DNA from 2 places in the Rhizobium sp. WYJ-E13 genome. Region 2 is predicted to be linked to the other one. Evidence: riboswitches for the same ligand, from Rfam matches in the RefSeq annotation. Region 2 holds a riboswitch; the other holds the start of a gene.
The links. Region 2 has a riboswitch for thiamine pyrophosphate ahead of KQ933_RS18160 (Ykof family thiamine-binding protein). Riboswitches for the same ligand answer to the same signal wherever they lie in the genome.
Positions count from the first base shown of each region.

Region 1: another riboswitch for thiamine pyrophosphate. It lies ahead of thiM (hydroxyethylthiazole kinase); the one in region 2 lies ahead of KQ933_RS18160 (Ykof family thiamine-binding protein).

Region 1 covers NZ_CP076854.1:562,560-567,507, forward strand. The annotation lists gene thiD (bifunctional hydroxymethylpyrimidine kinase/phosphomethylpyrimidine kinase) at 175-987, opposite strand; gene thiE (thiamine phosphate synthase) at 984-1,619, opposite strand; gene thiM (hydroxyethylthiazole kinase) at 1,616-2,416, opposite strand; TPP riboswitch at 2,469-2,567, opposite strand; gene KQ933_RS24190 (aldehyde dehydrogenase (NADP(+))) at 2,729-4,252, opposite strand; gene KQ933_RS24195 (endonuclease/exonuclease/phosphatase family protein) at 4,512-4,948, opposite strand, start outside.
Region 2 covers NZ_CP076853.1:3,647,391-3,652,338, forward strand. The annotation lists gene KQ933_RS18145 (SDR family NAD(P)-dependent oxidoreductase) at 44-814, opposite strand; gene soxR (redox-sensitive transcriptional activator SoxR) at 906-1,370, opposite strand; gene KQ933_RS18155 (NADPH-dependent FMN reductase) at 1,452-2,027, shown strand; TPP riboswitch at 2,218-2,331, shown strand; gene KQ933_RS18160 (Ykof family thiamine-binding protein) at 2,322-2,930, shown strand; gene KQ933_RS18165 (ABC transporter permease) at 2,945-3,736, shown strand; gene KQ933_RS18170 (ABC transporter ATP-binding protein) at 3,733-4,488, shown strand; gene KQ933_RS18175 (ABC transporter substrate-binding protein) at 4,496-4,948, shown strand, end outside.

The DNA of each region.
Region 1 (4,948 bases), on a different replicon from region 2:
GACCGTCCACTAGCATAGGCCGGCAGCCGATGCCAACAAACCTCTCTCAGACCACACGCATGAAATGGTCCGCCTCATATTCGACCACGGCCCTTGCCGATGCGGTCGTAGATTGCAGCGGTCGACGAAGAGGCCGAGCAGGGCCGTCTGACAATCTTTGAAATGTGATCCGCCTCAGAGCCCGGCGCCTTTCCACAGGGCATGAAAATGGTGGACTGGCCCATGCCCGGAACCGACCGTCAATTCGCCCGCAGCCGCGACCGCTTGCGCAAGATAGGCCTTGGCGGTTGCGACCGCCATCTGCGGCGAAACGCCCTTGGCAAGCTCCGCAGCAAGGGCGCTGGACAGGGTGCAGCCCGTGCCATGCGTATTCTTCGTCGGCACACGCCTGGCTTCGAACCAGTGAAGACCGGAAGCGATCGACAACACGTCCGGGCTCTCGTCGCCTTCGAGATGGCCCCCTTTGACCAGCACGGCAGCGGGACCAAGTGCCCGGAGGCGCTCGGCCTGCGAGGCCATCTGCTTACGGTTTTGGGCACACTCTTCGTGCAGCAGCGCGGCGGCTTCCGGCAGATTAGGGGTGAGGAGCGTAGCGAGCGGCAGCAGATGCCGTGTGAGCGCATCAACGGCCTGCGGGTCGAGGAGAGCCGCTCCTCCCTTGGCGATCATGACGGGGTCGATGACGATGGGAATGCCGCGATGGGGCGCCAGCGCCTCGGCAACCGCTTCGGCGATGCCGGCATTGGCGATCATGCCGATCTTGACGGCATCGACGCGAACATCGGCAAAGACGGCCTTGATCTGCTGGGCGACGAAATGCGGCGGCACGAGATGCACGCCGGTCACACCCAGCGTGTTCTGCGCCGTCAACGCCGTCAGCGCCGCCATGCCATAAACGCCACGGGCCGACAAAGCCTTGAGATCGGCCTGGATGCCAGCGCCGCCGGATGGGTCGGAGCCGGCAATGGACAAAACGTTGCGGATCATCGGCTGACCTTTCTGATTTCATCGGCAATGCGAAGCGTCGCAGCCTTCGGATCAAGCGTACCGCAGATCGCCGAGACGACAGCGAGCCCCTCGGCGCCTGCTGCAAAGACGGAAGCGACATGCTCGCTCTTCAGGCCGCCGATCGCAACTGTTGGAACGGGTGCAGCCTTTACCAGTCTCGCCAGCCCGTCAAAGCCGATCGGCTGCTTGTGGTCCGTCTTGGTTGGGGTGGCAAAGACTGGTCCGATACCGGCATAATCGACGATACCAGGGTCGATTGCCGTTGCCAGAGCTTCGGTCTCCACCGACAGGCCGAGGATCATGTCCGGTCCGATCATCGAACGTGCGGCGGCTGGCCCCGTATCGTCCTGGCCGATATGCAGCCCGTCGGCGCCGATTGCAACGGCCGCCTCCACATCGTCATTGACGATCAGCAGCGCGCCTGTACCCTTCAGGACCTCTTTCAGGGCAAGGCCAGTCTCCACCATTCTTGCCGTTCCGCCATGTTTGTCGCGAAGCTGCACCATGGTCGCGCCACCCGCAACGGCGAGCCGTGTCGTCTCGACCATGCCGATACCGGCGCAAAGATCAGGATCCAGGACCAGATAGAGGGAAAGGTCAAAGTCTTTCATGCGGCATTGATCCTGACTTTTGCATCCAGTGTCGAGCCATCAAGCGCGGCGAGCGCATCGAGGAAGCGCCAGGAGAAGGAGCCCGGGCCGGCAGCGTCTTTCGCCGCCTCTTCGCCGGCAACCGCGAAGGTGGCGAGCGCCGCAACTGCGCCTGCAAAGGGATCATCGACAATGGTTGCGGCAAAAGCGCCTGTGAGGCAGGTCAGCGAGCAGCCGAGAGCGGTGACTTGTGGCATCAGCGGCGAGCCGCCTTCGATGCGCAGCGCTTGTGCGCCATCAGTCACGAAATCAACGACCCCGGTGACAGCGACGACTGCGCCATGCCGTTCAGCGAGCAACCGGGCAGAAGCCTCGGCCTGCTCCACCGGGTCACGGCTGTCGACGCCCTGGCCGCGGCTTTCGCCGCCGGCAAGCGCGATGATTTCCGAGGCATTGCCGCGGATGATCGTCGGGCGAAGCGCCAGCAGATCGGCAACCGCCTTGCGGCGGAAGGAAGTCGCGTAATGGGCGACCGGATCGAGAACCCACGGCTTGCCGCCTGCATTCGCAGCACGTGCTGCTGCATGCATGCCGTCGATCCATTGAGTGGAGAGCGTGCCGATATTGACGGTCAAAGCGCCACCGATCGCAGCAAATTCTCCGGCCTCCTCGGCTGCATGAACCATGGCAGGCGACGCCCCGGCCGCAAGCACCACATTGGCGGCGATGTTCATGGCGACATAATTGGTGATGCACTGCACGAGCGGCGGCTTGGCGCGCATGGCCGTCAACAGTGCTCCGGGTGTCTTGTTCTCCATAGTACCCCTTTTCAGGCGGGGCAGGCACGGGTACGATCATGCAAGAGAGCAGACTGCCACCCGAGCGACTCCCTCCGCCGGCATTATCCGGTTCAGGTTCGAAGGGTGCTTCTCAGCCCATTCTTGCAAACGGGCGCCCCTGTCTCTCAACGGCACTCTCTCTTGCAGAGAATGGTGCCGCTGTCACTGGCAAAATGACGGTTTTACGAAAGAGACACACTCCTGGCGCCACAGCGTTGGTTTGGAGCTTGCCAACCTCTCGCATGGTCTCCTAAAAGCCCCCGCGTTTTGAGCTTGGCAAGCCCGATCCAATCAGCGCAGCGGGGCCGGAAGCAGGTTAGTCGTAAAGTCCTGATAGGAAACCGGACGCAAGAACCTGTAGATAGCGAGCGTCCCGACGGAGGTCGATCTGCCGTCGGCGGTTGCCGGGTAGGGGCCGCCATGCACCATGGCGGGCGATACCTCGACACCGGTTCCGAAGCCATTCACGAGCAGTCGTCCGGCAAGCATTTCCAGCTTGGGCACGAGGCGCCTTGCTTCCGGCCCGTCTTCGCTGGCGATGTGGAGGGCGACGGTCAACTGGCCTTCGAGGCCGTCGAGGACGCGCTCGAGTTCTGCGAGATCGCGGCAGCGCACGATAAGGCCGGCCGCGCCGAAGACCTCGTCCTGAAGCTCGTGATGCGCGAGGAATGCCGCAGCCGTCGTCTCGAAGAGAGCGGCCGTGCCTTCGAATTCACTGCCCGGCTTGCCATTGGCGACGAGGCGGACTTCCGGATGCTTTTCCAGCCGGGCGACGCCATCACAGAATGCCTTGGCGATAGAGCCCGTCAGCATTGTCTGCGCGTCGACATCAGGCAGGAGCTCCCGCGTCTTGGCAATGAAAGTATCGAGACCTTCGCTATCGACGGCGAGAATGAGGCCGGGATTGGTGCAGAATTGTCCGGCACCCAGGACCAGCGAGCCTACAAAAGCCGTTGCAATCTCTGCCGCGCGGCTTTTCAGGGCGTTGGGGAAGAAGATAACGGGATTGATGCTGCTCATTTCGGCATAGACCGGGATCGGCTGCTTGCGCTCGGAAGCGATCTTCATCAGCGCTGTGCCGCCGCGGCGCGAACCTGTGAAACCGACTGCCCGAATTCTTGCATCGGCGACGAGCTTCTGTCCGACCTCGAAGCCGGTATCGAAGAGGAGCGCGAAGGTGCCGACATGCAGGCCGGCCCTGGCGACGGCACGTTGTACGGCCCGGCCTACCAGTTCCGACGTGCCCGGATGGGCAGAATGCGCCTTGACGACAACAGGGCATCCAGCTGCGAGCGCAGATGCCGTGTCACCGCCGGCGACGGAGAAGGCGAGGGGAAAGTTCGATGCGCCGAAAACCGCCACGGGGCCGAGGGGAACGTTGCGCAGGCGCAGATCGGGCTTCGGAACAGGCTTGCGGGACGGATCCGCGCCATCGAAGCGAAGCTCCTGGAACCGGCCTTCACGAACCTCCTTTGCAAACAGCCGAAGCTGTCCGATCGTGCGGCCGCGCTCGCCCTCGATCCGTCCGCGCGGAAGTCCGGTTTCTGCCATTGCACGGACGACCAGCTCATCGCCGATCGCTTCGATTTCGCTGGCAATCGTCTCAAGAAAGGCTGCCCGCGTTTCCAGGTCGGTTTCCCGGTAGGAGGCGAAGGCCTCCCATGCAAGCTTGGTCGCCTCTTCGACGTCTTCTGCTGAGGCGCCACCGAAAGAGACGGGCAGAGCCGCGCCGGTGGCTGCCTCGACGCCATAAAGCTCGCCGCGCGTGCCGCGCTTTTCCGATCCCGCAACGAGCAGGCTTCCATTGATAGTCATAATGGGGTTCCTTTCAAAAAGATTCGGCATCTATATAGGCGTTCGCTTTCTCATTTTCACGACATCTTTACCCAATGGTCCGGGAAAATGGATAGCCTCGACACCGACCTTGTTGCCCGGGTGGCTGCTACCATTGTCGTCTCATCAGCCAAGTCCTGCCGCTCAAAGGGCTCGTGGCGGCGAGGACGTAGAAGTGGACCAAAGAGCTGCTGGCCCGAAGGGACGAAGCGCTGGCTCGAGACGCTTCGCAAGCGTCTGATCAGGGTGCGGAAAACCGCGCCTTGATCAATTCGTGGTCCGAGATCGCCACGCCATCGGCATCGACGGCCAGAACGGTCACGGCATCGCTCACCACAAGGCCGCGCGTGAACAGCCAGTCGAGCCGGGCGAAGGGCGGCTGTGGCACGCCGTCCGGGCCGGCGCGGCGCGTATGCACGAAATCATTGCCCGTTTCCCAATGGTAGCCGGCTTCAGCAACCAGGCCGAAAAGAGGCTCATGTGCTCGCGGCTCGCGTGAGCCACTGGGCAGCATATTGGTATTGAAATCGCCGCCGATCACGACGGGCAGGTCGCCGGCGAGCCTTTCGACGGCCTCGATCAGCCGCCTCGTCTGCCTGGCGCGATCCTCGACATCGGTCTTGCTTTCCAGATGGACGCTGACGGCAAGGATCGGTCCGAATGCGGTTTCGACCTTCG
Region 2 (4,948 bases):
AATTGGTCAATTGTCATGAAGTACCAAAAAAAGTCCAACCAAATCAGCAAATAAGCTGACCACCGTTGATCTCCAGGACTTGACCTGTGATGTAGCCGGAGAGTGAAGGGGCCGCCAGGAAGAGATAGGCAGGCGCGCAATCCTCCGCTGTTCCAAGCCGCTGCAGCGGGATAGACTTACGAGTCTGCTCCAGTTTTTCGCGAGATGAATAGCGTGCATGGAAATCGGTATCGATCGTTCCGGGCGAGACGCAATTGACCCTTATACCGTCAGGCGCGAGCTCCCGGGCAAGCGCCTTCGAATAGGTCGCAACGAAAGCCTTCGATGCGGAGTAGATCGCCGAACCAGGGCTTCCGCCGGTCAGCGCCGAAATCGAAACCGTGTTGACGATGGCAGCACCTTGCGCCGCCCGCAGCGCCGGAAGCAGAGCGCGCGTCAACTCCACCACCGACGTCTGGTTGAGGCGCACGATGGTCTCGTACTCGGCATCGGTGAGCTCTCCGGCCAGAAAGCGGCCATGCATGGTACCGGCATTGTTGACCAGCACATGCAGCGCATCGAAGAATTCAAGCGCCTCCTCCGCAAACTTTGCCGCCCCGCGCGGATGCAGGAAATCTGCCGGCAGCAGCAGCGCCCGCCGCTCCGATTCGGCTGTCAGCAGAAAATCCGGCAGTTCGCGCTCCCCATCACGCCCGATATGAACGAGTACGCGCGCCCCGCAATCCAGAAACTGTCGGGCAATTTCCAGGCCGATACCGCGGCCGCCCCCCGTGACGACGACATTGCGGTTCTCGAACAGTTTGGGATGAAACACGAAGCTCTCCTCCTTGCGAGCGGCCGGTCCCGCTGCTTGCACTACCAGGGCCTAACATATGCGGCCATCAGCCAAAAGAAAGCCCGAAGGTCTAAGCACCCGGGTCCAGAAGCCGCGCACCGGCGCCTTGCCTGCCGAGAACGTCGAAGGGATTGCGCAATGGACAGGCGTCGATGGAGAGGCAGCCACAGCCAATACAGCTCGTCAGATGGTCGCGCAGCAGGCTCAGCCGCTTGATGCGGGCATCGAGATCATCTTTCCAGAGCGCCGACAGCCTCTGCCAATCCTCGACTGTCGGCGTACGGCTCTGCGGCAGGGTTTCGAACGCAGTCTGGATTTCGGCAAGCGGGATGCCGACGCGTTGCGCCACCTTGATGATGCCGAGACGCCGTAGTACGTCGCGGCCGTAGCGGCGCTGGTTGCCGCGGGTGCGGATGCTGGAGATCAGCCCCTTCGTCTCATAGAAATGAAGGGCAGAAACAGCAAGCCCGCTTCGCTCTGCCACCTCGCCCACCGTCAGGAGCTTGCTCAACGAGAATGTCGAATTCTGCTGCATGGCCTATTGACCTCAATGTTAGTTGAGGTTTTATAGACTGCGCTCCCGAGGCCGTAAAGGCGATACGAGAAGGAGCAATGCATGCAGAAACCCATGAGGCTTGCCGTCATCTATGGCAGCACGCGTGAGGGCCGCATCTGCGACAGGGTGGTGAAATGGCTCGAAAGAGAGCTGGCCCGCTTTCCGCAATTCAAGATCGACATCATCGATCCGCTGGCATTTTCGTTGCCGCGAGAGCATGCGCCGCATCATCCGGAGGCAAGACGGCTCACGGACAGGCTTCACCAGGCCGATGGCTTCATCCTCGTCACCCCGGAATATAACCACAGTTTCACCGCCTCACTGAAGTTCCTCATCGATCTCTTCATCGAGCCCTGGCACGGCAAGCCGATTGCCTTTGTCTGCTATGGCGGTGTCTCCGCCGGATTACGGGCAGTTGAACAGCTCCGCCTCGTCTTCGCCGAACTCCATGCCGTCACGATCTGCGACGCCGTGAGCTTCAACTCCCCCTGGCGTCGTTTCGACAATGAAGGCTGGCTGCAGGATCCGCAGGATGCGTTGCGCCGGCTCTCGCGAATGATGGCCCAGTTGCAATGGTGGACTGAAGCGCTGATCACCGCCCGCAGCGACACTCCTTATGCCGGTGTAGCCGCCTGAGACAACGACATCCGGTTCCGTTTCTGGCAGGTACGGAAGCGGCTGGACACCCGGACAGGGCCTCCGTCCGGGTGTTTCCTTCCCCGACACCTAACAGGTGCTCCCAAACGGTCATCGCCCTCATACCGACCGTGTAGCCGGGTAGGAATTTTGCGGTTGCAGTATCGCAAACCCGGTGTTAGTTTCCGCCACAATTTCACGGGGGAGCTCCGAACTGCCGGGGCTGAGATGTGAGGCGCATGCCTCCGGACCCTTCAAAGCTGATCTGGGTAATGCCAGCGGAGCGAGGTCCAAATGTTTTCCGGCGCGCAAGTGTCCCTGTATCCGATGTCCGGCAATTTCGTCGGCATCATCCTTGACGCTATCAAGGCTCTCGAGCCCTATCGCGATCGTCTTCGCATCGAAACCGACGATATTTCTACCCTGATGGTCGGCCCGCCCGACGTGCTGTTTGCCGCCATGCGCGACCTCTTCGTCTCGGCTGCCGCAAGCGGCGAGCATTGCGTATTGTCCGCCGCCATCTCGCGTGGCTGCCCCGGCGAACCGGATGATGCGATCTGCGGCGCCGGCTTGTCTTCCAGCCGGTCCGAGCCGCTTGCCGAGCGCGTCGAGGCCGCGATCACGGCAGTCAGGGATACGAAACAGACCGGCCGGGCAACGGCAGCCCAGTTTTCTCTCTATGTTATGGGAACGGGCACGCATATGGACGAGATCTATGGCTGCATCGATTTCCTGAAGCGTTCGGGCACATTCGACCGCTCCAAGAATTTCTGCACCAAGCTGCGCGGCGATGCCGGCGCGATCTTCGCGACCATTCACGAAGCCTTCTATCGCTTCGGCGATCCAGAAGGCCATGTGACGCTGGATATCACGGTCTCCGCGAACAGCCCGAGCAAAGCCTGAGACGCTTGACGGCGATGACCTTATCGAAATCGGATTCCACATTTGCGACACTGAGGCGGGCCTTGCCTGCCATTCTTGCCGTGTTTGCTTTCCTGGCTGTCTGGGAGCTCTATGTCGATCTCTCCGGCATCAAACCCTCCATCCTGCCCTCGCCTTCGCGCATCCTCACACAAAGCTGGGTGAACAGGCAGGCGCTGCTTGACAATACCTGGCCGACGCTCAGTGCAACGCTCGGCGGTTTTGCCCTGTCGCTGGTCTTTGCCTTCGTCTCGTCGGTGCTGATGGATTTCGTGCCCTTCATGCGTCGCGCGCTGCTGCCGCTCTTCATCGTCAGCCAGACGCTGCCGCTGGTCGCGATTGCGCCCCTGGTCGTGCTCTGGTTCGGTTTCGGGCTGCTGCCGAAACTTCTGCTCGTCGCGCTCGTCACCTTCTTCCCATTGCTGGTCGCCCTGCTGCAGGGCTATGAATCGACGGACGGAGATATTGCCGAGCTTCTGAGTTCCATGAAGGCGAGCCGCTGGCGCATCTTCTGCCTGGCGCGACTTCCCTCCGCCATGCCCTTCTTCTTTGCGGGTCTGCGCATATCGATCACCTATGCCGTGGTCGGCGCGATCTTTGCCGAATATGCAGGCGCCTCCCGTGGCCTGGGGATTTACATCCTCAACGCCAAGAACAATTTCCGGCCGGATCTTGTGCTCGCCGCCGTCGTTCTCAGTGCCCTTCTGACGCTGTGCCTTTTCGGCCTTACGCTGGCGATCCAGCGTCTCGCCATGCCCTGGCAATCCGCCGCAGAGAAACGCCGATGAGCGGGATGCTGGAGCTTAAGAACATCTCGAAGTCCTTTGATGGCATGGAGGTGCTGAAGGACATCTCTCTCCATATCGCCAGAGGTGAATTCGTTTCGATCGTCGGCCCCTCTGGCTCCGGCAAGTCGACGATCCTCAGGCTGCTGACACAGGCACTGCTGGCCGATAAAGGCGACATTCTCTTCGACGGCACTCCGCTCTCACAGGCTGCGCATGCCTTCGCTTTCATGCCCCAGCGCGATGCGTTGATGCCGTGGCGAAGCGTGATCGACAATGCGATCCTCGGCCTCGAAGTGCATGGCATGCGTCGCAGGCAAGCGCGCGCCGTCGCTGCCCCTCTCTTCGAACGCTTCGGCCTTGCCGGCTTCGAAAACCACTATCCCGCGGCCCTTTCGGGCGGCATGCGCCAGCGTGCGGCGCTGCTGCGCACTGTGATCCAGCGGCAGGATGTGCTGCTGCTCGACGAGCCTTTCGGAGCGCTCGACGCACTGACCCGCACACAGATGCAGGAATGGCTGCAAGGCATGTGGACCGATCATCGCTGGACGGCGCTGCTGATTACACATGATGTGCGCGAGGCGGTCTTTTTGTCCGACCGCATCTATGTGCTTTCCGCCCGCCCGGCAGCTGTGGTCAGGGAATTCGAGGTGCCGCTGGCAAGACCGCGCACGCTTGCCGATCTCGGCTCCCCGGCCGCACAGACGATCGAAACAGAAATCCTTCAAACACTGCTGCATCCGCAAAGAACCTGAGGAGGTCCTGATGCTTCTCACCCGCCGACAAACCCTTTTTGCCGCCATGGCTGCAGGCCTCGTCGGCCGCACGGCCTTCGCCCAGTCCGCTGCCGCAAAGGTCCGCATCGCGCTCGACTGGACGCCGAACACCAATCATATCGGCATCTATGTCGCCAGGGCGAAGGGCTTCTATGAAGCAGCCGGCCTCGATGTCGAAATCCTGCCCTATGCCGATACCAGCGCCGGCACGCTGGTCGCGAACGGCGTTGCCGATTTCGGCATCTGCGGGGAAATCGAAACCTTCACCCAGCGCGCCGCCGGCGCGGATGTGAAGCTCGTCTACGCCGTGGTGCAGACGGAAACCGGCAGGCTGATCTTCAAGGGCGGCCGTGACGACATCAAGAGCCCGAAAGACCTTGATGGTAAGACCTATGGTGGCTTCGGCGGCGCATGGGAGGAGGCGCTCGTCTCCGCGATG